Regions from separate parts of the Variovorax sp. TLI9-5A genome, predicted to be linked through region 1. Evidence: riboswitches for the same ligand, from Rfam matches in the RefSeq annotation. Region 1 holds a riboswitch; the other holds the start of a gene.
The links. Region 1 has a riboswitch for glycine ahead of gcvT (glycine cleavage system aminomethyltransferase GcvT). Riboswitches for the same ligand answer to the same signal wherever they lie in the genome.
Positions count from the first base shown of each region.

Region 2: linked by a shared signal. The riboswitch ahead of AC1VNX_RS30530 (D-amino acid dehydrogenase) and the one ahead of gcvT (glycine cleavage system aminomethyltransferase GcvT) in region 1 are both predicted to bind glycine.

Region 1 is NZ_CP200310.1:2,923,719-2,935,716, forward strand. Features, by position in the region: gene gcvP (aminomethyl-transferring glycine dehydrogenase) at 1-117, opposite strand, end outside; gene gcvH (glycine cleavage system protein GcvH) at 170-541, opposite strand; gene gcvT (glycine cleavage system aminomethyltransferase GcvT) at 594-1,766, opposite strand; glycine riboswitch at 1,812-1,921, opposite strand; glycine riboswitch at 1,934-2,031, opposite strand; gene AC1VNX_RS13900 (YkvA family protein) at 2,078-2,488, opposite strand; gene AC1VNX_RS13905 (hypothetical protein) at 2,533-3,090, opposite strand; gene AC1VNX_RS13910 (L,D-transpeptidase Cds6 family protein) at 3,193-3,660, opposite strand; gene AC1VNX_RS13915 (MFS transporter) at 3,742-4,932, opposite strand; gene AC1VNX_RS13920 (AraC family transcriptional regulator) at 5,031-5,822, shown strand; gene AC1VNX_RS13925 (TRAP transporter large permease) at 5,823-7,100, opposite strand; gene AC1VNX_RS13930 (TRAP transporter small permease) at 7,186-7,680, opposite strand; gene AC1VNX_RS13935 (TRAP transporter substrate-binding protein) at 7,677-8,645, opposite strand; gene denD (D-erythronate dehydrogenase) at 8,696-9,715, opposite strand; gene AC1VNX_RS13945 (hypothetical protein) at 9,868-10,923, shown strand; gene AC1VNX_RS13950 (electron transfer flavoprotein-ubiquinone oxidoreductase) at 11,019-11,998, opposite strand, start outside.
Region 2 is NZ_CP200310.1:6,411,821-6,423,818, reverse strand. Features, by position in the region: gene AC1VNX_RS30545 (PhaM family polyhydroxyalkanoate granule multifunctional regulatory protein) at 1-59, shown strand, start outside; gene AC1VNX_RS30540 (FIST signal transduction protein) at 110-1,390, shown strand; gene AC1VNX_RS30535 (RtcB family protein) at 1,600-3,006, shown strand; gene AC1VNX_RS30530 (D-amino acid dehydrogenase) at 3,025-4,332, opposite strand; glycine riboswitch at 4,427-4,534, opposite strand; glycine riboswitch at 4,568-4,657, opposite strand; gene rfbB (dTDP-glucose 4,6-dehydratase) at 4,786-5,862, shown strand; gene rfbD (dTDP-4-dehydrorhamnose reductase) at 5,859-6,749, shown strand; gene rfbA (glucose-1-phosphate thymidylyltransferase RfbA) at 6,773-7,669, shown strand; gene rfbC (dTDP-4-dehydrorhamnose 3,5-epimerase) at 7,666-8,211, shown strand; gene AC1VNX_RS30505 (hypothetical protein) at 8,241-8,384, shown strand; gene AC1VNX_RS30500 (class I SAM-dependent methyltransferase) at 8,432-9,394, shown strand; gene AC1VNX_RS30495 (glycosyltransferase family protein) at 9,391-11,886, shown strand; gene AC1VNX_RS30490 (CgeB family protein) at 11,883-11,998, shown strand, end outside.

The DNA.
Region 1 (11,998 bases):
CGAGCCGATCGCCGGCAGCATGCGCGCCTCGTCCGCCGCATCGATGCCGATGTGGCGAGCGGGGAATTCCTCGGCGTTCTCTAGTTCTTGCAAAGAAGGAAGGGCGGGCGTCGGCATGGCGGTGAGGGCTCGGAGGGAAAAGACAAAAGTGCTGAAAGGAATCAGCGGATCAGGATTCGGCGGCGAACTTGTCGTACGAAGCAGCGTCCAGCAGCGCGTCGAGCTGCGCGGGGTCGCTCAGCTTGACCTTGAAGAACCAGCCGGCGGCCAGCGGGTCGCTGTTGGCGAGCGACGGGTCGGCGCGCAGCGCTTCATTCACTTCGGTGATCTCGCCCGACACGGGCATGAACACGTCGGCGGCGGCTTTCACCGATTCGACGACACCGGCGACATCGCCCTGCGCGAAGGTCTTGCCGACTTCGGGCAGGTCGACGAACACCACGTCGCCCAGCGCGTCCTGCGCATGCACGGTGATGCCGACGGTGGCCGCGTCGCCTTCGGCCGACACCCATTCGTGGTCCTTGGTGTACTTGATGCTCATGGTGGAAAAACTCCTCGTGGAAAAAATGAATCGGGGTGCAGAGCCTAGCCGGTCAGCCGCGGTAGTAGCGGGTGGGCACGAAGGGCATGGTCGACACTTCCATCGGCACTGGCTTGCCGCGCACGATGGCCTGCACGCGCGTGCCCGGCTCGGCGAAGGCGGTGGCCACGTAGCCCATGGCGACGCAGCGGTCGGCCGTGGGGCCGAGCAGGCCGCTGGTGACGGCGCCGATGTCGTGGCCCTCGAAGGACTGCAGCACCGTGCCGTCGCGCACCGGAATGCGTTCCAGCGCGACGAGGCCTACGCGCTTGCGCTTCAGGGTGTCGTGGTCGGTGTGGCCGGCCGCGCCGGCGGTGGAGGCGGCGAGCTGCGCGAGCACCTTCGCGGCACCCGGAAAACCGCCTTCGCGCGCGCCGCCCGCGCGGCGCACCTTCTGCATCGCCCAGTTGAGCGAGGCCTCGACGGGCGTGGTGGTGGTGTCGATGTCGTTGCCGTAGAGGCACAGGCCCGCTTCGAGCCGCAGCGAGTTGCGCGCGCCCAGGCCGACGGGCTTGACCTCTGGCTGGGCCAGCAGCAGCCGGGCGAGGGCTTCGGCGTCGGTGGCGGCCACCGAGATCTCGAAGCCGTCCTCGCCGGTGTAGCCGCTGCGGGTGACGAAGGCTGCAATGCCGCCGATCTGCACCGCGCCGCCGGTCATGAACACGAAGCGCTCGACGCCGGGCGAAAGCCGCGCCAGCGTGGCTGCGGCCTGCGGGCCCTGCAGCGCGAGCAGTGCGTTGTCGGGCAGGGGGCGCACCTCGCAGCGCGAGCCGATTTTCTGCTGGATGTGGGCAATGTCGGCCACTTTGCAGGCGCCGTTGACGATCACGAAGATCGAGCCGTTGCCCTCGTTGAAGAACATCAGGTCGTCGAGGATGCCGCCCTCGTCGTCCAGCAGCAGGCCATAGCGCTGCTTGCCGGCGGGCAGGTCGATCACGTCGACCGGCATCAGGGTCTCGAACGCGGCTGCGGCGTCGGGCCCGACCAGGCGAAGCTGGCCCATGTGGGAAATGTCGAACAGGCCGGCCGCGTCGCGCGTGTGCTTGTGTTCGGCCATCAGGCCGGCGGGGTACTGAACCGGCATCGAGTAGCCGGCGAAGGGCACCATGCGGGCGCCCAGCTCCAGGTGGAGGTCGTACAGCGGCGTCTTGAGAAGTTCGGTAGCGGATGCGGAGGAAGCGGCCACGGGGCACTCCAAAGGGGCAGTCGAAATCCATGACGCAAGCCATGGGCCACCCCTGCTGTCCGCTTTACCTGAGAGATTCGCCCCACGATCGGGGTTTGCTCCTTCGGTGGGCCGTCTGCTCTTTCGTGCGGCGGCCTCTCTCCAGCAAGGAAACGCCGGTTTTCACCGGCGCCTCGTCAGTCCTTTTGCCTGAGCGTTCGGGGGAAACTGACCCCCTGCGCCTTCGGCGGCCCCGGCATGCGGGGCTCTCTCCTGACCCCGGCAAGTGTAGTTGATCGAGCGGCCCGGCTGGCGGATTTGCCTGCCTGCGCTCAGCGCGCCCACAGATACCAGGCCCCCAGGCCGGCCGCGACCCACACGGCCACGACCAGCGCGGCGCCCCAGCGGCTGGTCGGCCTGGAACCCGAGCTTTGCATCCACGCATCGGCCCGCTGCCGGCATTCGGCGAGCACCGGCGCCGGAATCAGCCGGATCGTGAGCCAGATCAGCCCCGGCAGCAGCAGCACGTCGTCGACGTAGCCGAGCACCGGAACGAAGTCGGGAATGAGGTCGATGGGACTGAGCGCATAGGCCACGACGAATACGCCCAGCGCCTTGGCGTACCAGGGCGTGGCGGCATGCCGGCATGCGAACCAGAGCGTGACGCCGTCGCGCTTGAGGCGCCTGGCCCAGTTGCGAAGGCGTGAGGACAGTGTGGTGGCGGGAGACGAGGAGAGATTCACCCGGCGATGGTGTCACAGGCCGGATGCTGTTGCGACCAGATGCGTCAGTGCATCACCTCCGCCGGCGGCAGCAGCCGGTCGATGCGCTCGCGCAGCGACTCGGCGCGCTCCGCGCCGGCGGTCTTCTCGATCTCGGTGAGCATCAGCGCGGCGATGGTCAGCATCGCCTCGCGGTCGCGCGCTTCGCGCAGTGCGTCGCGCATCTGCAGCGCGAACTTCGGGTCGCGGCGCACGAACATGCGCTCGCAGATGTCGAAGAGGAACATGCGCGTGGTCGCCAGCGAACGCTTGCCGTCGAAGGTGTCGGCCGAGGTGGCGACCTGGATCGGCTCGATGGCGGGGATGGGCGAGGGCGCGGGCTGCGCGGGGGGCTCCGCCGGGGCGGCTGCGGCAGCCGCCGCCTTCGGGCTCTGCAGGTAGCCCTTCTCGATCAGCGTCTGGATCGCTCGTTCGGCTTCATCGCGGTTGGCGAAGAGGGGACTGAAGTCGGTCAGGGAGCGCCGGCCGTCGGCCATCAGCAGCAGGGCGCGTTCGCGCTGGGTGAGCGTGCGCTGTCCGCCCTGGAGTTCGTTGCGCGCCTTGTCGGTCTTGGTGGGAAACATGGCAGCCACAGCCTTGGGGAAACGAAGGCTGCAGCATGGTTGCAAGTGGTGACACCTTCGTGAACCGTTTGGCTTACAGGGCCATTGAGCGGGGCGCTTGCGTCAGCCGCCCGCGCCTTCCTTGCGGATGAGCCAGCGGCCTTCCACGCGCTGCAGCTCCAGGGTCTTGCGACTCTTCTCGCGCAGCTTGTCGGCGCTGTAGGTCTGCTGGAAGCTGGCGGTGGCCGCCTGTCCCTTGAGGCTGATGACGAGGCCGTCGATCTCCACGCTGATGGCGGCCTTCTCTTCGATGCGCGCGCGGCGATCGGCCTCCCAGGCCTTGCGGTCCTGGCCGCGCGGCGGCGTGAAGTCGCTCGCGTAGGCGGCGAGGTAGCGCGTCACGTCGCGTGCGGACCATGCTGCGGCCCAGGCGCGCACTGCGGCCTCGACTTCGCGGATGCCTGCTGCGGGATCGGCCGGCACGGTGGTCACAGCCGGTGTCGTCGGCGCTACCGACGTTGCCGGCCCGGCGGCGAAGGCGGCCGGAGCCAGTAGCGCGCTTCCCAGTACGCAGCTCAGGAATCGATTCATGGCGCAGTGTCCCTCCTTGTCGTTTCGCCGGCCCTCCGGCCCCGCGCTCGATTCTGGCAGCGAACATGCGCCAGGTCCTTTTCAGGCGGCAGCTCCTTCGGTCTCGGCCGGCATCGCCTGCATGGTGCGGTTGCGCAGCCGCAGCGCCAGCACCGCCGCCACGCACAGCACGCAGAGCACCGCTGTCAGCGTGACGCCGAGGCCGCGCGCGTCCGACAGCATGCCGAAGAACGGCGACACCAGCCCGCCCACCGACAGCGCCAGCCCCAGCGCGATGCCGCTGGCGGTGGCCGGGTTGCGCGGCAGGTAGTCCTGCGCCAGCGTTACCTGCGCGGCGAAGGGCAGGAACATGCACAGGCCGAAGAGCGCGGTGCAGGCCAGCGCCCAGTCGGCGTCCGGCGCGAGCACGATGCCCGCGAGCGAGGGCAGCGCGAGCAGGTAGCCGGCGCGGATCGTGCCCATGCGCCCGATGCGGTCACCCAGCCAGCCGCCGAGCAGCGTGCCCGCGGCACCCGCCGCAGTGAATGCGGTGAGCGCCGCCGCACCCTGGAAGGCCGAGCCGTGCAGGTCACGCGTGATGCGCAGCGACAGCATCGACATCACCGTGACGTACGGGATCGACCAGCCCACGATGGTCGCCACCAGCAGCCCGAAGGCGCGCCATTCGTTGTGCGGCTTCATCAGATGGTCGCCGGCCTTGCGGGCTGCCGCAGCGCTGCTGCCCGAGGCCGTGCCGCGCCATGCGTTCGCGGCGAACCACACCACGCCCATCGCCAGCGCCGGCACGCCCAGCAGGTAGCTGCGCGACAGGCTGCCGCCGCCCACGGCCGTGGCCGCCAGCACCGGCGCGAACGAGGCGCCGATGGTGCCGCCCACCGAGAACACGCTCATCGCCTTCTGCGAGCCGCCGCCGGCCGCGCGCGCCGCCACCGTTGCGGGCGGGTGGTAGGCCGCGATGCCCAGCCCGCACAGCGCCATCGCGATCCAGGTCGGCAGGTAGCTCTGGCTCAGGCCGGCCAGCACCACGCCCAACGCGGCCACCAGGAAGCCCGAGGGCATCAGCCAGCTGCGCGGGTGCCGGTCGGCGTACAGGCCGAACAGCGGCTGCACCACGCTCGACAGGCCGGTGGCCGCCAGCATCAGGCCGCTGACTGCCGTGTAGCTGTAGCCGCGCTCCAGCACCATGAAGGGCAGCAGGGCAGGCACGAGGCCTTGGTAGAGATCGTTGACGGCATGGGTGCCGGTGAGCAGCCCGAGTCGGCGCTTGTTCATGACGGATGCTTCTTTCGTTTTGCAGGAGGAGTGGAAAAAGCATCGTAGGAAGCCGTGAGAAGATGTTCTCGCTACGAATCCTCAAGCGTCGTCGAGAAATGGACAAAGAAGCTCAGGCAGCTATCAACCTCCGTCCGGAGCACGGCGAGTCGACCCCGCGCGCCGTCGCGGTGCTGGCGACCGACCCGGCGGGCGATGCCTTCATCCCTGCGCACACGCACCGGCGCGGGCAGCTCATCCACGCGATTTCGGGCGTGATGCTGGTGAGCGCCGCAGCCGGCAGCTGGGTGGTGCCGACCGGCCGCGGCGTGTGGGTGCCCGGCGGCATGGAGCACCGGATACAGATGGCGGGCGAAGTGCGCATGCGCACCGTGTTCGTCGAGCCCGGCACGCGTGCCGACCTGGGCGGCGAGTGCCGCGTGATCCACGTCGGCGCGCTGCTGCGGGAGCTGATCGTCACGGCCGTGTCGTTGCCGCTGGACTACGCGCCGGGCGGGCGCGACGAGCGGGTGATGGAGCTGATCCTCGACGAGATAGAAGCCGCGCCGGCGCTCTCCCTGCATGTGCCGATGCCGCGCCACGCCCGGCTGGCCGCGCTGTGCGAGGAACTCGTGCGCGACCCTGCTCTGCCCGCCACGCTGGACGACTGGGCGCTGCGCCTGCACATGAACAGCCGCACGCTCGCGCGCCTGTTCCAGCGCGAGACGGGCATGAACTTCGGCGCGTGGTGCCGGCAGGCGAGGCTGCTGCTGAGCCTGCCGCAACTGGCGGCCGGTGCGTCGATCCTGGAAGTGGCGCTGGCGCACGGCTACGAGAGCCCGAGCGCCTTCACCGCGATGTTCCGGCGCACGCTGGGCGTGCCGCCCAGCGTGTACCTGCGCCGCGACTGACTATCTGGCGTAGACCAGATCCCGCAGCGCCAGCGAGATCCATGGCACGTAGGTGATCACCATCAGGCACCCCAGGATCACCAGCACGAAAGGCACGAGGTGCTTCACGATGCGGTCCAGCGATATTCGCGCCACGGTACAGGCAGCGAACAGGTTCACGCCGAAGGGCGGGGTGATCATGCCGAGTGCGAGGTTCACCACCATGATCAGGCCGAAGTGCACCGGGTCGATGCCGAAGTGCACAGCCACCGGCGCCAGGATCGGCGCGAGCACGATGATCGCCGCGCTGGTCTCGATGAACATGCCGATCACGAACAGCGCCGCGTTTACGCCCAGCAGGAACATCGCCGGCGACTGCAGCACCTCCTGCAGCCAGCGGCCGATGGCGTCGGGCACGCCGGCACGGGTGATGAGGAACGCGAACAGGCCCGCGTTGGCGATGATGAACATGATCACCGCCGACGACACCACCGACTTGCGCAGGATCGCGTAGAGGTCGCCCAGCCTGATCTCGCGGTAGACCAGCATGCCCACCACCAGCGCGTAGAACACCGCCACCGCCGAGGCTTCGGTCGGCGTGAAGATGCCGCCGTAGATGCCGCCGAGGATGATCACGGGCATCAGCAGCGCCCAGCCGGCCTGCCACAGGGCCCGGCCGAAGGGCATGCGGCCCTCGCCGTCGTTCTTGCCCCAGCCCTTCCACTTGCAGTAGACCCACACGAACAGCATCAGCACCAGGCTGATCAGGATGCCCGGGCCGAAGCCCGCGATGAACAGCTCGCCGATGGACACTTCGGCGCTCACGCCGTACAGGATCATCGGGATCGACGGCGGGATGATCACGCCCAGCTCCGCGCTGGTGGCCTGCAGGGCCGCCGCGTACGAGGTGGGGTAGCCGTGCTTGATGAGCGCCGGGATCAGGATGGCGCCGATCGCGAAGGTGGTTGCCACCGACGAGCCCGACACCGCCGCGAAGATCATGCAGGTGAGCACGCAGGTCATCGGCAGGCCGCCCTGCACGCCGCCCACGATGCTCTTGGCGAACTCCACCAGCCGCCGCGAGATGCCGCCCGTCTCCATCAGGTTGCCGGCCAGGATGAAGAACGGGATGGCCGCCAGCGGAAACTTGTTGATCGAGTTGAACATCTCCTTCACGGAGATCAGCATGTTGGCGTTGGTCACCTGGATGCCCAGGATCGACGCCAGCCCGATGGACACCGCCACCGAAATCGACAGTGCGAAGCACAGCACCATCGTCGCGACCATCACGGTGCTCATGATGTAGCCCCCACGCTCGGCACTTCGTGTCCTCGCTGCCCCCCGAGGGGGCCGTTCGCTTGCTTGGGGCGGCCCGGCGCGGCGCTCATTGCGCGGTCTCCAGTTCGAGCCGCTTCGGATCGAGGAAATTACCGACGATGCCGAACAGGCAGAAGATCGACCCCACCGGCAAGGCGAGGTAGGACCACAGCATCGAGACGCTCTCCAGCCCCGCCATCGACTGCACGCGCCCGCGCATCGCATAGTCGAAGCCCCACCACAGCACCACCAGCATCAGGATCAGCGCGGCGAGGCTCACCACCGCGTCGAGCACGCGGCGCACGCGCGGCGGGCTCCAGCGGTAGAGAACGTCAACGCTCACCATCGCGCCCTGGCGGAACGCGGTCGGGATGCCGAGGAACACCATCCAGATGAGGCTCACGCGGATCAGGATCTCGCTCCACTCGGCCGGCTGCTCCAGCACGAAGCGGGTGATGATCTGGAACAGGCCCAGGCTCGACGCGACGACCAGCATCGCGCAGGCCATCAGCATCGACGCGCCGGTGGTCCAGCGCTCGATGCTCAGGAATTTTTCTTTCACTTGTAGTCGCGGATCTTGTCGAGATTGGCCTTGCCGAATTCCTTCTCGAACTGGGCATTGACCGGCGCGAGCGCGGCGACGAACTTGGCCTTGTCGACGTTGTCGATCACGGTCATGCCCTTGGCGCGCAGGTCGGCCACGCCCTTGGCGTCGTCCTCGTCCACGCGCGCGCGGTTGGCCTTGGTGCCTTCCTTGGCGGCGTCGAGGAAGGCCTGCTTGTCGGCCGCGCTGAGCTTGTCGAAGCTCGCCTTGTTCATCAGGAAGATGCAGGGCGAGTAGACGTGGCCCGTGAGCGACAGGTGCTTCTGCACCTGGTCGAACTTGGCCGAGATGATGACCGGCAGCGGGTTCTCCTGGCCATCGACCGTGCCCTGCTGCAGCGCGGTGAACACCTCGGGGAAGGCCATCGGCGTGGTGATGATGCCGAAGCCCTTGTAGGCGGCGATGTGCACCGGGTTTTCCATCGTGCGCATCTTCAGGCCCTTGAGGTCCTCAGGTGCCTTCACGTCGCGCTTGCTGTTGGTCATGTGGCGGAAGCCGTTCTCGGCCCATGCCAGCGCCTTGAAGCCCTTGGCGTCGAACTTGGTCAGCAGGTCCTGGCCGATCGGGCCGTCGAGCACCGCGCGTGCGTGGGCCTTGTCGCGGAACAGGAAGGGCACGTCGAGGATCTTCGTCTCGGGCACGAAGTTCGGCACCGGGCCGGTCGAGGAGAACGCGAGCTCCTGCGTGCCGAGTTGCACCGCCTCGATCGACTCGCGCTCGCCGCCGAGCGAGCCGTTGTAGAAGGTCTGGACCTTGTAGCGCCCGCCGGTGCGCTTCTCCACTTCCTTGGCGAAGGTGTCGATGGCAACGCCCTGGTGCGAGTTCTGCGCGGTCGAGATGCTGATCTTCATGGTCGTCTGCGCGAAGGCAGCCGAGCTCAGGGCGAGCGAAAGGCAAGCGGCGGCAATGGGGCCGAATTTCATGTTGTCTCCGGGGAGTTGGGTCAGGAACGCGTCAGGCGCGCTTGATCCGACTATGCCGTAACCGGAAGCTTCACGGCGTCGGGATTTTCACGGACGTACTCGCGGATGACCGCCTCGAAGCTGTCGTCCGCCGCCAGGCCCAGCGCCTTCGCGCGTGCCGTTTCGATGCGCCCGGGCCAAGTCTTCACGATGCGCATGATCGTCGGGTCCGGCGTGCGGTCGAGCAGGGAGGTGGCCGCCTTGCCGGCCACGCGCTCCAGCGCCGCGGCCATCTCGCCCACCGTGGTCGACAGTGAAGGCAGGTTCAGCGCGGTGCGCGGGCCCCATTGCGCATCGCTCGCCTCGGCGGCGCGGATGATGCCCTCGATGGTGCGAGCCGGTGAGGCGATGGCGACAGGCGTCTCGTCGGGCACCGGGCAGGCCGCGCGCAGGCCCGCCAGCGGCTCCCGGATCATTCCGCTGAAGAAGCCCGAGGCCGCGCCGTTGGGCTTGCCCGGCCGCACGCTCACGGTCATGAGCCGCACGCTGCGTCCGCGCACGAAGCCCTTGCGCGTGAAATCGGCTACCAGCTGTTCACCTATGAATTTCTGGATGCCGTAGCTGGTCTGCGGCGTGGGCAGCGTGTGGTCCTCGATCACCCTCGGCAAGGGCTGCTCGGGCGAGTCGCCGAACACCGCGAGCGAACTGGCGAACACCAGCACCGGCCTGGTGCCCAGCGCGCGGATCCGTTCGAGCAGCGCGTGCGTGGCGGCGAAGTTGCTGCGCATGCCGAGGTCGAAGTCGGCCTCGCATTCGCCGCTCACGGCCGCAGCCAGATGGAAGATGGCGTCGGCTTCGCGCCAGGGCGTGGCATCGGACTGCGCCGAGAGTTGCTCGTTCAGGTCGCCGGTGATGGCATTGATGCGGGCATCGGCCGCGAGGTCGGCCGGCGGGGCCGCGCGATCGACCAGCGTGATGCGCTCGATGGGGCTGGCGGGCGAGCCGGCCAGCGAAAGGCTGCCTTGCTTGAGCAGCGTGCGTGCGAGGCGCGCACCCAGAAAGCCTGCGCCGCCGGTGATGATGATCTGCATGGGTCTTGTCTCCTGTGAGCGCCGAGGATAAGCGTGCGGCGCATTCTGCGTGGCGGTTCGGGCACCGGCCGCTGCGCATGCGTATGGCATGCTCGGCCGAAAGGGCCGAGCGGCCTGCGCCGCGATCCGGTCCGGCAACGACAACCATGACGATGAAGCTCCCACCCGATTTCCTGGAAACGCTGCGGCAGCCGGTGCTCGGCGAAGCCGACCTCGACACACAGTCCTCGTTCTTCTCGCGCAAGGAGGTGGTGGATTTCTACATCTCGGCGACGAAGAGCCCGGACAAGAACGACGTGCTGCGACTGGCCGCCGACCAGCTGCCTGTTCTGCATCCCCACCGGGCCGCTCTGCTCGCACTGTTCTGCGGCGCGCTCGTGGAGGACGGGGCCGATCCGCATCTGCTCTTCGGCGCGGCGCTGGAGCTCATGGCCGGCCTGCTCGCCTCGCTCGAGCCCTTCTGCGCGACGCAGCCGATGGAGGACGACGATGACGCGGATTCCGACGAGCTTGCCGAATGGCAGGCCGCCAATGCCGCGCTCGGCGCGCTGTCGGCGCAGGAGCGTTTCGAGGTCGAGGCGCGGCAGGCCGCGGCTGCGCTGCTGGTGCTTCCGCTGATGACCATGCTCATGCGCGACGTGCGCAACCACCGCGCCCTGCTGGCCGACGGCGAACTGGTGGCGCGCATCGATGCGATGGCCGTCAACGATTCGCTGCCCATCGACGGGCTGCACTTCCTGCAGGGTGCCGCCGAGCTGACCTACGAAGACGAGCTGGTGGTGCTCCTTCCGGCCTCCGGCACCGGCATGCTGGTGAAGGCCCACGCCATCAACAACAACTTCCACGCGTTCTCGCTGCTGCAGAAGCTGATGCGCAAGCACGCCAAGGTACTCGGCATCCAGCCGCCCGAGGGCGAGGCGGGCGCGAACGCAAGCCGCGACACCGACTGCGCCGAATACCTGTGGCTGCAGGCCGACGCCTTCAGGAACGGAGAGCTGGTCGATCCCATGGCATGGTCCTGGGGCGAGGGGTCGCTGCGCGAGAACGCCCGCAGGCAGGACCGGCTGGTGCTCGTTGCGCTGGACACGCAGGACAAGCCCAGCCGCAGCTGGAATGGGTTCAACCGCGTGCTCCATTCGGAGCAGAAGTCGCGTGTGTCGCTCGTGCGCTTGCTCGCGCCCGAGGAGGTCGCTGCGTACCTCGCCTGAGGCAGGGGGGCCTTTCGGCCACGCCAAAGAAAAGGCCCTCCGAAGAGGGCCTGGAACGGGAACAAGCGTGAAAAATCGGGAAAGGGCCGGAGGCCTTACATCCCCACGTAGTTCGGCCCGCCACCGCCTTCCGGCGTGACCCACACGATGTTCTGTGTCGGGTCCTTGATGTCGCAGGTCTTGCAGTGCACGCAGTTCTGCGCGTTGATCTGCAGGCGCTGCTTGCCGTCGTCGGTGCCGACGAACTCGTACACGCCGGCCGGGCAATAGCGGCTTTCGGGGCCGGCGAACTTGGCGAGGTTGACGTTCACGGGCACCGTGGCGTCTTTCAGCGTCAGGTGGGCCGGCTGCTGCTCTTCATGGTTGGTGTTGCTGATGAACACGCTGGAGAGGCGGTCGAAGGTGAGCTTGCCGTCGGGCTTCGGGTAGACGATGGGCTTGCACTCCGCCGCGGGCTTCAGGTACTGGTGGTCGGGCTTGTTGCGGCGCAGCGTCCATGGGATGTGGCCCTTGAGCAGCCATTGCTCGACGCCGTTCATGAAGGTCGCGATGCCCAGGCCCTTCTTGAACCAGGCCTTGAAGTTGCGGGCCTTGTTCAGTTCGGCGTGCAGCCAGCTCTTCTCGAAGGCTGCCGGGTAGGCCGTGAGCTCGTCGTGCTGGCGGCCGGCCACGACCGCGTCGAAGGCTGCTTCGGCACACAGCATGCCGGTCTTGATGGCGGCGTGGCTGCCCTTGATGCGGCTCACGTTGAGGTAGCCGGCCTCGCAGCCGACCAGCGCGCCGCCCGGGAACACGGTCTTGGGCAGCGACATCAGGCCGCCGGCCGTGATGGCGCGCGCGCCGTAGCCGATGCGCTTGGCCGGCTTGATGCCCTTGGCCTCGTCGCCTTCCAGGTACCAGCGGATGTTGGGGTGCAGCTTCCAGCGCTGCATTTCCTCGAAGGGGCTCAGGTAGGGGTTGCTGTAGTCCAGTCCGGTGATGAAGCCCATCGTGACCTTGTTGTCCTCCATGTGATAGAGGAAGGCGCCGCCATAGGTGTCGCTCTTCATCGGCCAGCCGGCGGTGTGCAGCACGA
Region 2 (11,998 bases), 3.5 Mb from region 1:
CGGCCGCGAAGAAAAAGACGTCCACCGCCGCCCGGAAGCGAACCTCCGGCCGGCGCTGACGTCTTACGACACACATCCATTTGTTGAACAGAACGGGTTGGCACGCATCATGAAGTTGTTTCCCTCCGGACATGCCACCCATCCGCAATGGCGAATGGCGGCGGGCCTCGTGCTCGCCCAGCTGCGGGCGCAGATGGCGCTGCCCGACTACGCCTCCGCGCCGACGCTGGGGCTGCTCTACATCACCGATCACTACGCGAGCGACGCGCAGGACATCCTCGACCACCTGAGCGCCGAGTTGCCCGAAGTGACCGATTGGTCGGGCACGGTCGGCATCGGCGTCTCGGCCAACAACGCCGAGTACTTCGACGAGCCCGGCATGACGCTGATGCTCTGCGCCCTGCCGAGCGACCAGTACCGCGTGTTCTCCGGCGTCGCGCCGCTGGGCAATTCGGAAATGAGCGGTTTCGAGGCGCACACGGCGCTGGTGCACGCAGACCCGGCCACGCCCGACCTCGCCGAGCTGATCGGCGAGATGGCCGGGCGCACCGACACCGGCTACCTGTTCGGCGGCCTGTCTTCCGGGCGCGGCGGCGCGCTGCAGTTCGCCATCGGCGGCAACGGCAACATCCGCGGGCACGGCGCCGCAGGCGGCGTGTTCTCGGGCGGGCTCTCGGGCGTGGTGTTCGGCGAGGGCGTGCGGCTGGTGTCGCGCGTCACCCAGGGCTGCCAGCCGCTGCGCTCGGGCGCGGTCCGCGAACGCGAGATCACCGAGGCCGACGGCAACCTGCTGCTGAAGCTCGACGGCGAGCCGGCGCTCGACGTTCTGCTGGCCGACCTGCAGGTGTCGCTCGAACGCCCGCAGGAAGCCATCGACGCGGTGCGCAACACGCTGGTCGGCCTGGCCGACGCCGGCAGCGACGGCATCCGCCGCACCGGCGACCTGGGCGCCGACGTGCTCGTGCGCCACATCATCGGGCTCGACCCCACGCGCCGCGGCATCGCCATCGCCGACACAGCGGAAGCCGGCATGCGCCTGACCTTCTGCCGCCGCAACGCCCAGGCCGCGCGCGCCGACCTGATGCGCATCTGCGCGGAAATTCGCGAGGAGCTGGAGCCCGAGGAGCAGACGCTGGCCACCGCGCGCGCGGTGGCTGCCGGCGAGGCCGAGGCGGCGCCGCACCCGGCTCGGCGCATCGCGGGGGCCGTGTACGTGAGCTGCTCCGGTCGCGGCGGTCCGCATTTCGGCGCGCCTGGGGCTGAGCTGCAGATCGTGCGGCATGCGTTGGGCGATGTGCCGCTGGTGGGTTTTTTCGCCGCGGGGGAGATCGCTCGCCATCACCTGTACGGCTATACCGGGGTTTTGACGGTGTTTACCGCACCCGACTGACTCGGCGCCCGACGCGAAAAAGCGACGGGCGAGTTTCCGGCGGAAGGATGCGTCGCTAGAATCCGCCCGCTTTCTTGAATCTCTGCTGCTGCAAGAAAGAGCCAACCGCGCATTGCATCGTTTGCGAGCGCGGTCGATCTTTTTCGCCTCGCCACGCAAAGTGCGACGAGGCAGGAAACCGACCTGGTTTCCGAAATGGAACAGCAGCCATGAGCGATCCTCGTTTCTCGAGACTCCAGCGTGCCTTCTCGCGCGCTGGCATTGCCGTCGACTACCGCGACGGCGTCTATCACCTGCACCACGAAGCCTCCGAGGCGACGGTACTCCTGCCGCCCAGCCTTCCGCTGGAAGAAAAAGCGGTGAATCAATTGCTGGCATTCGCCAGCGTGCGTTCGCCCGATGGCGAGAAGGGCGTGTGCAAGGCCTGTGCGACGCCCGACTTTCATCCGGGCTCCGTTGCTCCGGTCGGCAGCGTTGTCGCGACCGATGCGGACTTCGTCATTCCCGCAGCCGTGGGCACCGACATCAACTGCGGCATGCGGCTGCTGACCACCGGGCTCACGCTCGACCAGATGGCGCCGCACAAGACGCGGCTGGTCGCGCGGCTCACGCGCAGCCTGCTCGACAACGGGCGCGATGTGCCGGTGCACACGGCGGCGTTCAAGGCGCTGTTCGACGTGGGGCCGTCGGCCTTTCTCGAGGCAGTGCGGGACGGAGGGCTGTGGTCTTCGTGCGACCGCGAACGGATGCAGGACGAGCTCGATGCCTGCATCGGCCTTGCTACCTTCGGCGGCAGCGCTCGGCACGCGCCCGAGGCCTACACCGGGGTCCGCCACGAGGTTTTCCGTGATCCCTGTCTCGGCACGCCGGGCAGCGGCAATCATTTCGTGGAGCTGCAGGTGGTCGACCATGTCCTGGACCGGCATGAGGCCTATCGCGCGGGCCTCAAGGCGGGCGACGTAGTCGTGATGATCCACAGCGGCTCGCGCGACATCGGGTTCCATGTGGGCGGCCGCTGGATGGACCGTGCCCGCAACGAATGGCCCAAGGGCCTGCGTCATCCGAAGAGCGGCCTGTATGGCTTGGCGGGACCGCTGGCCGACGAATATCTGGAGGCCATGGGCGTCGCGGCCCGCTATGCGTGGGTCAACCGGGTCGTGCTGGCCGAACTGGTGCGCAAGGACTTCGCGGAACTGCTCGGCGCCACGTCGTCGAGGCTGGTGGTGGACGTGCCGCACAACGTGGTGCTGCGCGAGCATGGCATGAACATCCACCGCAAGGGAGCGACACCGGCGAACGCGGGCGATCTGGCGTTGATTCCCGGCTCGATGGGCGACTACTCGTATCTGGCGTCCGGGCTGGGGCATGAAGACTGGCTCTGGTCGTGCAGCCACGGCGCAGGCCGGCGGATGCGCCGGCAGGAGGTTCGCGCGATGCGGCCCGCGCCCGCCGACAACAAGGCCAGCTGGCAATGCGTGACCTTGCGCGAGGAGCGCCGGATCGAGGAGGCGCCGCAGGCCTACAAGCCGATCGGCGCGGTGATTGACGCACAGGAACGTGCGGGGCTGATCCGCTGCGCGGTGCGGCTCAGGCCCTGGATCACGTTCAAGGCATGATCGGGGTTTGCCGGTTCGTCAGCCCAGTGCAGGCTGCGGGATGCTGGGCTTGGGCGCCGGCATCCCCGTGAACGCGAAATCCACCTCCGGCGCCAGCCCGCTCACGATCCGCGCGATCGACTTGCCCGAGCCGCAGGCGTGCGTCCAGCCCAGGGTGCCGTGGCCGGTGTTGAGGAACAGATTCGGCAGCTTGGTCTTGCCGATCAGCGGCACGTTGCTCGGCGTGGCGGGGCGCAGGCCGGTCCAGAACTGGGCTTGCGTGGTGTCGCCGGCGCCCGGGAAGAGCTCCTCGACGCGGCGCACGATGGCCTCGCAGCGCACGCGGTTCAGGTCACGGTCGTAGCCGTTGAGTTCGGCCGTGCCGGCGATGCGCAGGCGGTCGCCCGAGGCCGAGGTGTAGCGCGAGAACACGAGCTTGAACTCGTCGTCGGTCAGCGAGACCTGGTGCGCCTTCGAGGCGTCCTTGACGGGCAGCGTCACCGAGTAGCCCTTGGCCGGGTAGATCGGCAGGCGGATACCTAGCGGCGCGGCGTACAGCGGGCTCAGCGAACCCATGGCCAGCACGAAGGCGTCGCCGCGGATGCGCTGGAAGCGGCCTTCGCTGTCGGTGGCCTCGACGTGGTCGATGCTGCCGCCGGCCTCGCGCAGCGCAGTCACGGTATGGCTCATCAGGAACTTCACGCCCGCGGCGGCGGCCAAGCCCACGAGTTCGCGCGCGAATCGGTTGGCGTCGCCGGATTCGTCCTCGGCCGTGTAGGTGGCACCGGCCAGCTTCGGGCGGATGTGGGCGAGGGCGGGCTCGATCTTCACGGCCTCGTCGGCCGAGATGACCTGGCGCTCGCAGCCTAGGGCGCGCATCTGCTCGGCGGGGGCGAGGGCGCCGTCGAACTCTTTTTGCGTCGTATAGAAGTGCAGGATGCCCTGGGTGCGCTGGTCGTAGCTGAGGCCGGTGTCGCGGCGCAACTGTTGCAACATCGAGCGGCTGTATGTGCCCAGACGAACGATCTGTTCGATGTTATGACGCGTACGCGCCGGCGTGCATTCGCGCAGGAACTGCAGGCCCCAGAGCCACTGGCGCATGTCGGCGCGCATGCGGAAGAGCAGCGGGGCGTCTTCCTTGCCCAGCCATTGCAGCACCTTAAGCGGCGCGCTGGGGTTGGCCCAGGGTTCTGCGTGGCTGACGGAGATCTGCCCGCCGTTGGCGAAGCTGGTTTCGGCGGCCGGGGTGGCCTGCCGGTCGATCACGGTCACTTCGTGGCCGAGTTGCTGGAGGTAGTAAGCCGAAGTCACGCCGAGCAGGCCGGCGCCGAGAACGATCACGCGCATTTCAAGTACCTTTGAGGTTGCAGCGCTTGAACGGCGGGCGAGGGTGAATACTATTGGATTAATAGTAGGCAGCCGGACGACCGCTGTCCAAGTTGCCGCTCCCCCTGTCCTCGGTACCTGAGAGATTCATTCGTTGCGCCTTTGCAACGAATTTGCTCCTTCGGCGCGCCACGCTTGGTGACGACTCTCCAGACGGCGTTCTGATCTGATGCAGTACTGACCCCTTGCCGAAATACCAAGACTTCGTCGGGCCGACCTGAGCGTTTATGGGAGTTTGCGCCTTCGGTAGGGCCACCGAGAGTGGCCCGCTCTCCTGCAGTATCGAGACTCATTGTAAACACGCTGGCGGGTTAGCGGTAACGTCCTGTGTCTTTGCTCGTTGGCCCAATGGGATAATCACTGGTTAAGGTTCATTGCCGGAAGGCGATGACTTTCTAACATTCAGGGGATCCCATGATCTTGGTTACCGGCGGCGCTGGCTTCATTGGCGCCAATTTCGTACTCGACTGGATCGCGAACAGCGACGAGCCCGTCGTCAATCTCGACAAGCTGACCTACGCCGGCAACCTCGAGACCCTCGCATCGCTCAAGGGCAACCCGAAGCACATCTTCGTGCAGGGCGACATCGGCGACAGCGCCCTGATCGACCGCCTCCTGGCTGAGCACAAGCCGCGCGCCGTGGTGAACTTCGCCGCCGAATCGCACGTGGACCGCTCGATCCACGGCCCCGAAGATTTCGTGCAGACCAACGTGCTCGGAACCTTCCGCCTGCTCGAATCGGTACGCGGCTTCTGGAGCGCGCTGCCGGCCGATCAGAAGTCGGCCTTCCGCTTCCTGCACGTCTCGACCGACGAGGTCTACGGCTCGCTCTCCAAGACCGACCCGGCCTTCACCGAAGAGAACAAGTACGAGCCCAACAGCCCCTACTCGGCCAGCAAGGCCGCCAGCGACCACCTTGTGCGCGCCTGGCACCACACCTACGGCCTGCCGGTGCTGACCACCAACTGCTCGAACAACTACGGCCCGTTCCACTTCCCCGAGAAGCTCATCCCCCTGATGATCGTCAACGCGCTGGCCGGCAAGAACCTGCCCGTGTACGGTGACGGCATGCAGGTGCGCGACTGGCTCTACGTGAAGGATCACTGCAGCGCCCTTCGCCGCGTGCTCGAGGCCGGCAAGCTCGGCGAGACCTACAACGTGGGCGGCTGGAACGAGAAGCCCAACATCGAGATCGTCAACACCGTGTGCGCCCTGCTCGACGAACTGCGCCCCCGCGCCGACGGCAAGCCGTACAAGGAACAGATCACCTACGTCACCGACCGCCCCGGCCACGACCGCCGCTACGCCATCGACGCGCGCAAGCTCGAGGCCGAGCTTGGCTGGAAGCCCGCCGAAACCTTCGACACCGGCATCCGCAAGACCGTCGAGTGGTATCTCGCGAACAGCGAGTGGGTGCGCAACGTGCAAAGCGGTGCGTACCGCGAGTGGGTCGAGAAGCAGTACGACAGCAACGCGAAGGCCGCCGAATGAAGCTGCTGCTGCTGGGCAAGGGCGGACAGGTCGGCTGGGAGTTGCAGCGTAGCCTGGCGCCGCTCGGTGAACTGGTCGCGCTCGATTTCGACAGCACCGATTTCCACGCGGACTTCAGCCGGCCCGAGGAGCTCGCCGACACCGTGCTCAAGGTGCGCCCCGACGTGATCGTCAATGCAGCGGCGCACACCGCCGTCGACAAGGCCGAGAGCGAGCCCGAGTTCGCGCGAAAGCTCAATGCCACCTCGCCCGGCGTCGTAGCCGAAGCGGCGCAGAAGATCGGCGCGCTGATGGTCCACTACTCGACCGACTACGTCTTCGACGGCAGCGGCACCACGCCGTGGAAGGAAGTCGATGCGACCGGCCCCCTCAGCGTGTACGGACAGACCAAGCTCGAAGGTGAGCAGCTAGTGGCGCAGCACTGCGCGAAGCACCTGATCTTTCGCACGAGCTGGGTGTATGCGGCCCGTGGCGGCAACTTCGCCAAGACCATGCTCCGGCTGGCGAAGGAGCGCGAGAAGCTGACTGTCATCGACGACCAGTTCGGTGCGCCCACGGGTGCGGAGCTGCTGGCTGACGTGACGGCGCACGCCATTAGGGCGACGCTGCAGGATCCCTCCAAGGTCGGCCTCTATCACGCGATCGCCGGTGGCGAGACGACGTGGTACGGCTACGCGCGCTTCGTGCTCGAAATGGCGCAGCAGGCCGGTGTCGAACTCAAGGCTGGGCCCGGCGCCGTCGAGCCCGTGCCGACCAGCGCATTCCCGACGCCTGCGAAGCGCCCGCACAACTCGCGCCTTAATACCAGCAAGCTGCAGACGACGTTCGGGCTGCGCCTGCCGCCATGGCAGGAAGGCGTCGCGCGCATGCTGCGCGAGATCCTTTGAAGAATCCCACGAGAAGAGAAAGCATGACCAAGACGACGCAACGCAAGGGCATCATCCTGGCCGGTGGTTCGGGCACGCGCCTGCATCCGGCCACGCTGGCAATGAGCAAGCAGCTCCTGCCCGTGTACGACAAGCCGATGATCTATTACCCGCTCAGCACCCTCATGCTGGGTGGCATGCGCGACATCCTGATCATCAGCACGCCGCAGGACACGCCTCGCTTTCAGCAGTTGCTTGGCGACGGCAGCCAGTGGGGCATCAACCTGCAGTATGCGGTGCAGCCGAGTCCGGACGGGCTCGCGCAGGCGTTCATCATCGGGGACAAATTCGTAGGAAATTCGTCGAGCGCGCTGGTGCTGGGCGACAACATCTTCTACGGCCATGACCTTGCTCACCTGCTGTCAGGCGCCGATTCGCAGCAGAACGGCGCGACCGTCTTTGCCTACCACGTGCATGACCCGGAGCGTTACGGCGTGGTCGCATTCGATGCGGCAGGAAAAGCCAGCAGCATCGAGGAAAAACCGGCGAAGCCCAAGAGCAGCTATGCGGTGACAGGCCTGTACTTCTACGACAACCAGGTCGTCGACATTGCCAAGTCGGTGAAACCGAGCGCGCGTGGCGAGCTGGAGATCACTGCGGTGAACCAAGCCTACCTCGACCTAGGCCAACTCAATGTGCAGATCATGCAGCGCGGCTATGCGTGGCTGGATACCGGGACGCATGAGAGCTTGCTCGAAGCCGGGCAGTTCATTGCAACCCTGGAACATCGCCAAGGCTTGAAGATTGCTTGCCCAGAAGAGATCGCGTGGCGCAACGGTTTCATCGATCGGGAGCAATTGGCAAAGCTGGCTGCGCCGTTGCAGAAGAACGGCTATGGCAAGTACCTGAATCACCTGCTGGCTGAGGAGGTGCGCTCGTGAAAGTGACACCGACTGCGATTCCTGAGGTGCTGATCATCGAGCCGAAGGTCTTCGGCGACGCACGTGGCTTTTTCTACGAGAGCTTCAACGGCAAAGCCTTCGACGAGGCTGTCGGGCGGCATGTGGAGTTCGTTCAGGACAACCATTCCCGCTCGACCAGGGGCGTGCTGCGGGGATTGCATTACCAGATCCAGCAGCCGCAAGGCAAGCTGGTGCGCGTGGCGCGTGGCGCGGTGTTCGACGTGGCTGTGGACATCCGCAAGTCGTCGCCGACCTTCGGGGAATGGGTGGGCGTGGAGCTTAGCGAGGACAACCATAGGCAATTGTGGGTGCCGCCTGGTTTTGCGCATGGCTTCGTGGTAACCAGCGAATCGGCAGACTTTCTTTATAAGACCACTGAGTTCTACGCGCCCGCCCACGAGCGCTGCATCGCCTGGAACGATCCGGCGCTGGGTATCGTCTGGCCAGACTTGGGTCTCGCGCCGCAGCTGTCCGCCAAGGACAGGGGCGGCGTCTGTCTTAGCGAGGCTGAGACTTTCTGATGGATCAATGCAGCGTCTCCCTACCCCAAATGATCGTCGGCGGGTGGCGTAAGCGGCCGCTGGTCGCGGCTTGGGTCCAGCGCGAGGTAATCATCGGCCGCTGGGTGGGCTACGCGCTCATCGCGGGTCTTGCCGGCCTTCCGATGCAGGTCATCGAGCGCAACAGCCTCTGATAACACCAGCGCGGGCGCGTGCCCGCGCGTCCCGAATAGATATTGCAATGCACAAGTCAGCGCTGAGTTATGGAAAGTTGTTCTTCGATGTATACGCCGCTGGTCTCGACCAAGGCCTAGTCGTTGATATTGGTGCCCAGGATGTCAACGGCAGCTTGAAGGACGTATGTCCACCACAGCTCGACTACTGCGGCGTGGATTTCGTCGCGGCCAAGGGGGTTGATATCGTCATCACCGATCCCTATCACCTACCGTTCGAGGACGGCAGCGTCGACATAGTGGTCTGCAGTTCCTGCTTCGAGCATTCTGAGATGTTCTGGCTGCTCTATCTCGAGATCCTGCGCATCCTCAAGCCCACCGGGCTGCTCTACCTTAACGTTCCTAGCAATGGTTACGTGCATCGGTACCCGGTAGACGCCTGGCGCTTCTACCCCGACTCTGGGCGCGCATTGGTCACTTGGGGCCAACGCAGCGGCTTCGATCCTATGCTCCTGGAGTCCTTCATCGGCGACATGGCCGGCACGACGGAAGAGGGCGAGGGCTGGAACGACTTCGTGGCCGTCTTCCTCAAGTCGGCCACCAATCAGCAGCTGTATCCCCGGCGCATGATGGAGCTGAGCAAGGCCTTCAGCAATGGATTACGCGCCGGCTCGGAGGAGTTCATCAATCCTTTCGAACGCAGCCAAGACCAACGCATCATCACCGAGCTGCGTAGCGCGCTCGTCACGCGAATGGGCGAGCATGCCGCCGAGCAAGAGCGCGCCGCCCAGTCGAGGCAGCAGATCCAGGGCGAGCTTGACACTGCCCGGCGAGCCCACGCCGAGGCGCTTGACCAATCCAGCCGGCTGGCGGTCGAACTCCAGCAGGCGCGCGCGGACCTGCTTCAGCAGCAGCACGACCTGCGCCTGCAGCAGCACGAGCTGCAGCAAATCCGGTCGACCGTTAGCTGGAAGATCACCAGCCCTCTGCGCCGCATCCGTTCCCTGCTGAGATCGCGAGGAAAGATGTGAGCGGCTATCGCGTACTTTTGCTCGATACCAAGCGCAGCAATCCCAACCATTACATCTGCCTGGGCTTGGCCCAGGCGCTGCGCCAGTCACCGTCCGTGGAATCGGTCTTCAAGGCTGATCCGGGCGACGCCATCGCCTTGGCGCGTGAAAACCGTTGTAACTTGTTCTTTGCCTTTGACGGCGAGGAGCTTGATCCGCTGATCTGCGCCCGCCTCGCCGCCCAGTGTGGTAGCTCGGTGCTCTGGGTCACGGAAGATCCCTACGAGATCGTCGTCAACGTCGCCAACGCAGCGCTGTTCGACTTGGTCTTCACCAACGACTCCGGCAGCGTCGCCGCCTATGGCGCCAAAGGTCGGCATCTGCCCTTGGCCGCTTCCACCGAATTCCACTGGCGCGATGTGCTGCCGGCCGAGGCTGACATGCGCTACGACGTCTTCTTCGCCGGCACGGCTTGGCCCAATCGCGTGGAGCTAGTGCGCGACCTGCTGACCAGCTGCGAGAACGCGCCGCTCCGAACCAAGATCGCATTGCCTACTAATGCGCATCTGCCCAAATTCGAGTTGCCCATACCTCTTAGCCAGATGGATTGGCGCACCTCGCCTGTGGACTTTGCTCGCATGGCGAACATGAGCGTGGCCACTCTGGTGCTGCCGCGCGTCTTCTCATCTTCCGGCGAGAACGAATTCGCGGAGACACCGCCGCCGCGCTTGTTCGAGGCCGCCTTGGCTGGGACCGTGCAGCTGGTGCACTCCAAGATCGCCGAAGCCGCCGAGTATTTCGCCTTGGGCGAGGACTTCCTCTACTTCGACGATGTCGTCCAGTTGCGTGAGCAGATCGACCGGCTCAAGGCCGAGCCAGACTATCGCCATTCCGTTGCATCGAGTGCGCAGCAGCGCGCCGCGCGGCTTCACCGCTACGAGAACCGGGTCGCGACCGTCCTGAAAGAGCTCGACACGTTGCGATCCGAGATGGCCCCCGCCGCGCCCATCGAGGTGGCCGCAGCCATGGTGCCCGCGACGCTGCCCCGGATGCTGCTGGTGGCTCACAACGTCACTTTGCGCGGCAACTTTGGCGGCGTCGAGGTCTACCTGCGCCAGCTCGCCCACGAACTCGATGACCGCTACGAAGCCCTCTTCTGGTTGCCCAGCGTGGTAGGCGAGCCGCCCGGCGCCGTCGTTACCGATGCCGCCGGCAACCTAATCGAGGATTACCGCTTCAGCCAGCCCATCACCGCTTGGATGTTGTCCTGCCCCGAACGCGAGTCCGCGTTCGCGCGGGCCTTGGTCAACTTGCGGATCGAGGTCGTGCACTTCCACCATCTGCTGGGCCATGTGCCCAGCATGATCGAGGTGGCTCGTGCCGTGGGCGTGCCCAGCGCACTGACGTTCCACGATTACTACACCGTTTGCCATAACTTCACCCTGGTGTCCTTTAAGGGCCGCTACTGCGCGCCCGACACTATTGCGCCCGAGCATTGCGACGTTTGCCTTTGGAACGGCCACCATGTGCTGCCCGGCGGCCAGTCGGTGCGGCGCGCCTTCTGGGACCGGATGCTCGGCCTGGTCGACATGCTGGTCTTCAATACTGCCGGCGCCCTGGCGCTGGCGGGCGACATTTTCCCGGCCGTCGCGCGGCACCGCGGCACGCACATCGTGCCGGTGCCGGTGGAGGATGAGCCGGCGCCGCCGTCTGAGCGCTCCAGCGCGGCAGACACCACTTTCCGGGTTGCCGTTATCGGCAACTTCGCCGGCCACAAGGGCAGCGACGTCATCACCCGCGTGATACCTCTATTCGAGAACATCGGCGTGGAGTTCCATGTGTTCGGCCGGGTCGAACCAAGGCACGGGTGGATGCTTGACCGTGAACGTTTTCCCTACGTGCATGTGCATGGCGGCTACCAACCGGGCGAACTGCCGGAAGCCGCGCGCGACTGCCACGTGTCTTTGCACTTGTCCATCTGGCCCGAGACCTACTGTCTCACGCTGTCTGAAGCCTGGGACCTGGGTCTGGTGCCCATCGTGTCGGACATCGGTGCGCTGGCCGAACGTGTCACCCATGACGTCAACGGCCTGAAGGTGCCGGTCGATTCGGAAGGCGACCTGGTGCAGGCCATCCGCCGACTGATGGAAACTCCTGGCTTGCTGCACCGGCTGCGCCAAGGCGCGGCCAACGCGCCCATCGCCCGAATGGCCACTCACGCGGAGCAACTCCACGCGCTCTATCAGGACATGCTGGCGATGGCACCGATGGCGCTGGATAAGCCGGTTGTCCCGCTGGCCGACGGCTACCAACCGCCTGTGAAGCCGCTTCTGCACCGTACTTGGGCGCTCGTCGAGGCACCCCCAGCGCCGGACCTACCATCGCCGCCACCCCCACCATCTTTCTATCGGCGCCTGCGCGGGCTAGGCCGCCGGGCGGTCGAGCATTTCCGGCGCAAAGGCGCCGTCTCGGCCATTGGTGCCGCGGTTCGCTTGATCCGGAGGAAGCTATGAGCCATCCGCCCAAAGTCTTGGTCGCTAGCGCTTCGCCCGATCGGGTCAACCACAACGCTGTGCTCCGCCAGTACGTGGCGCGCGGCTTCATGGAGGTGCTCGGTCCGTCGCA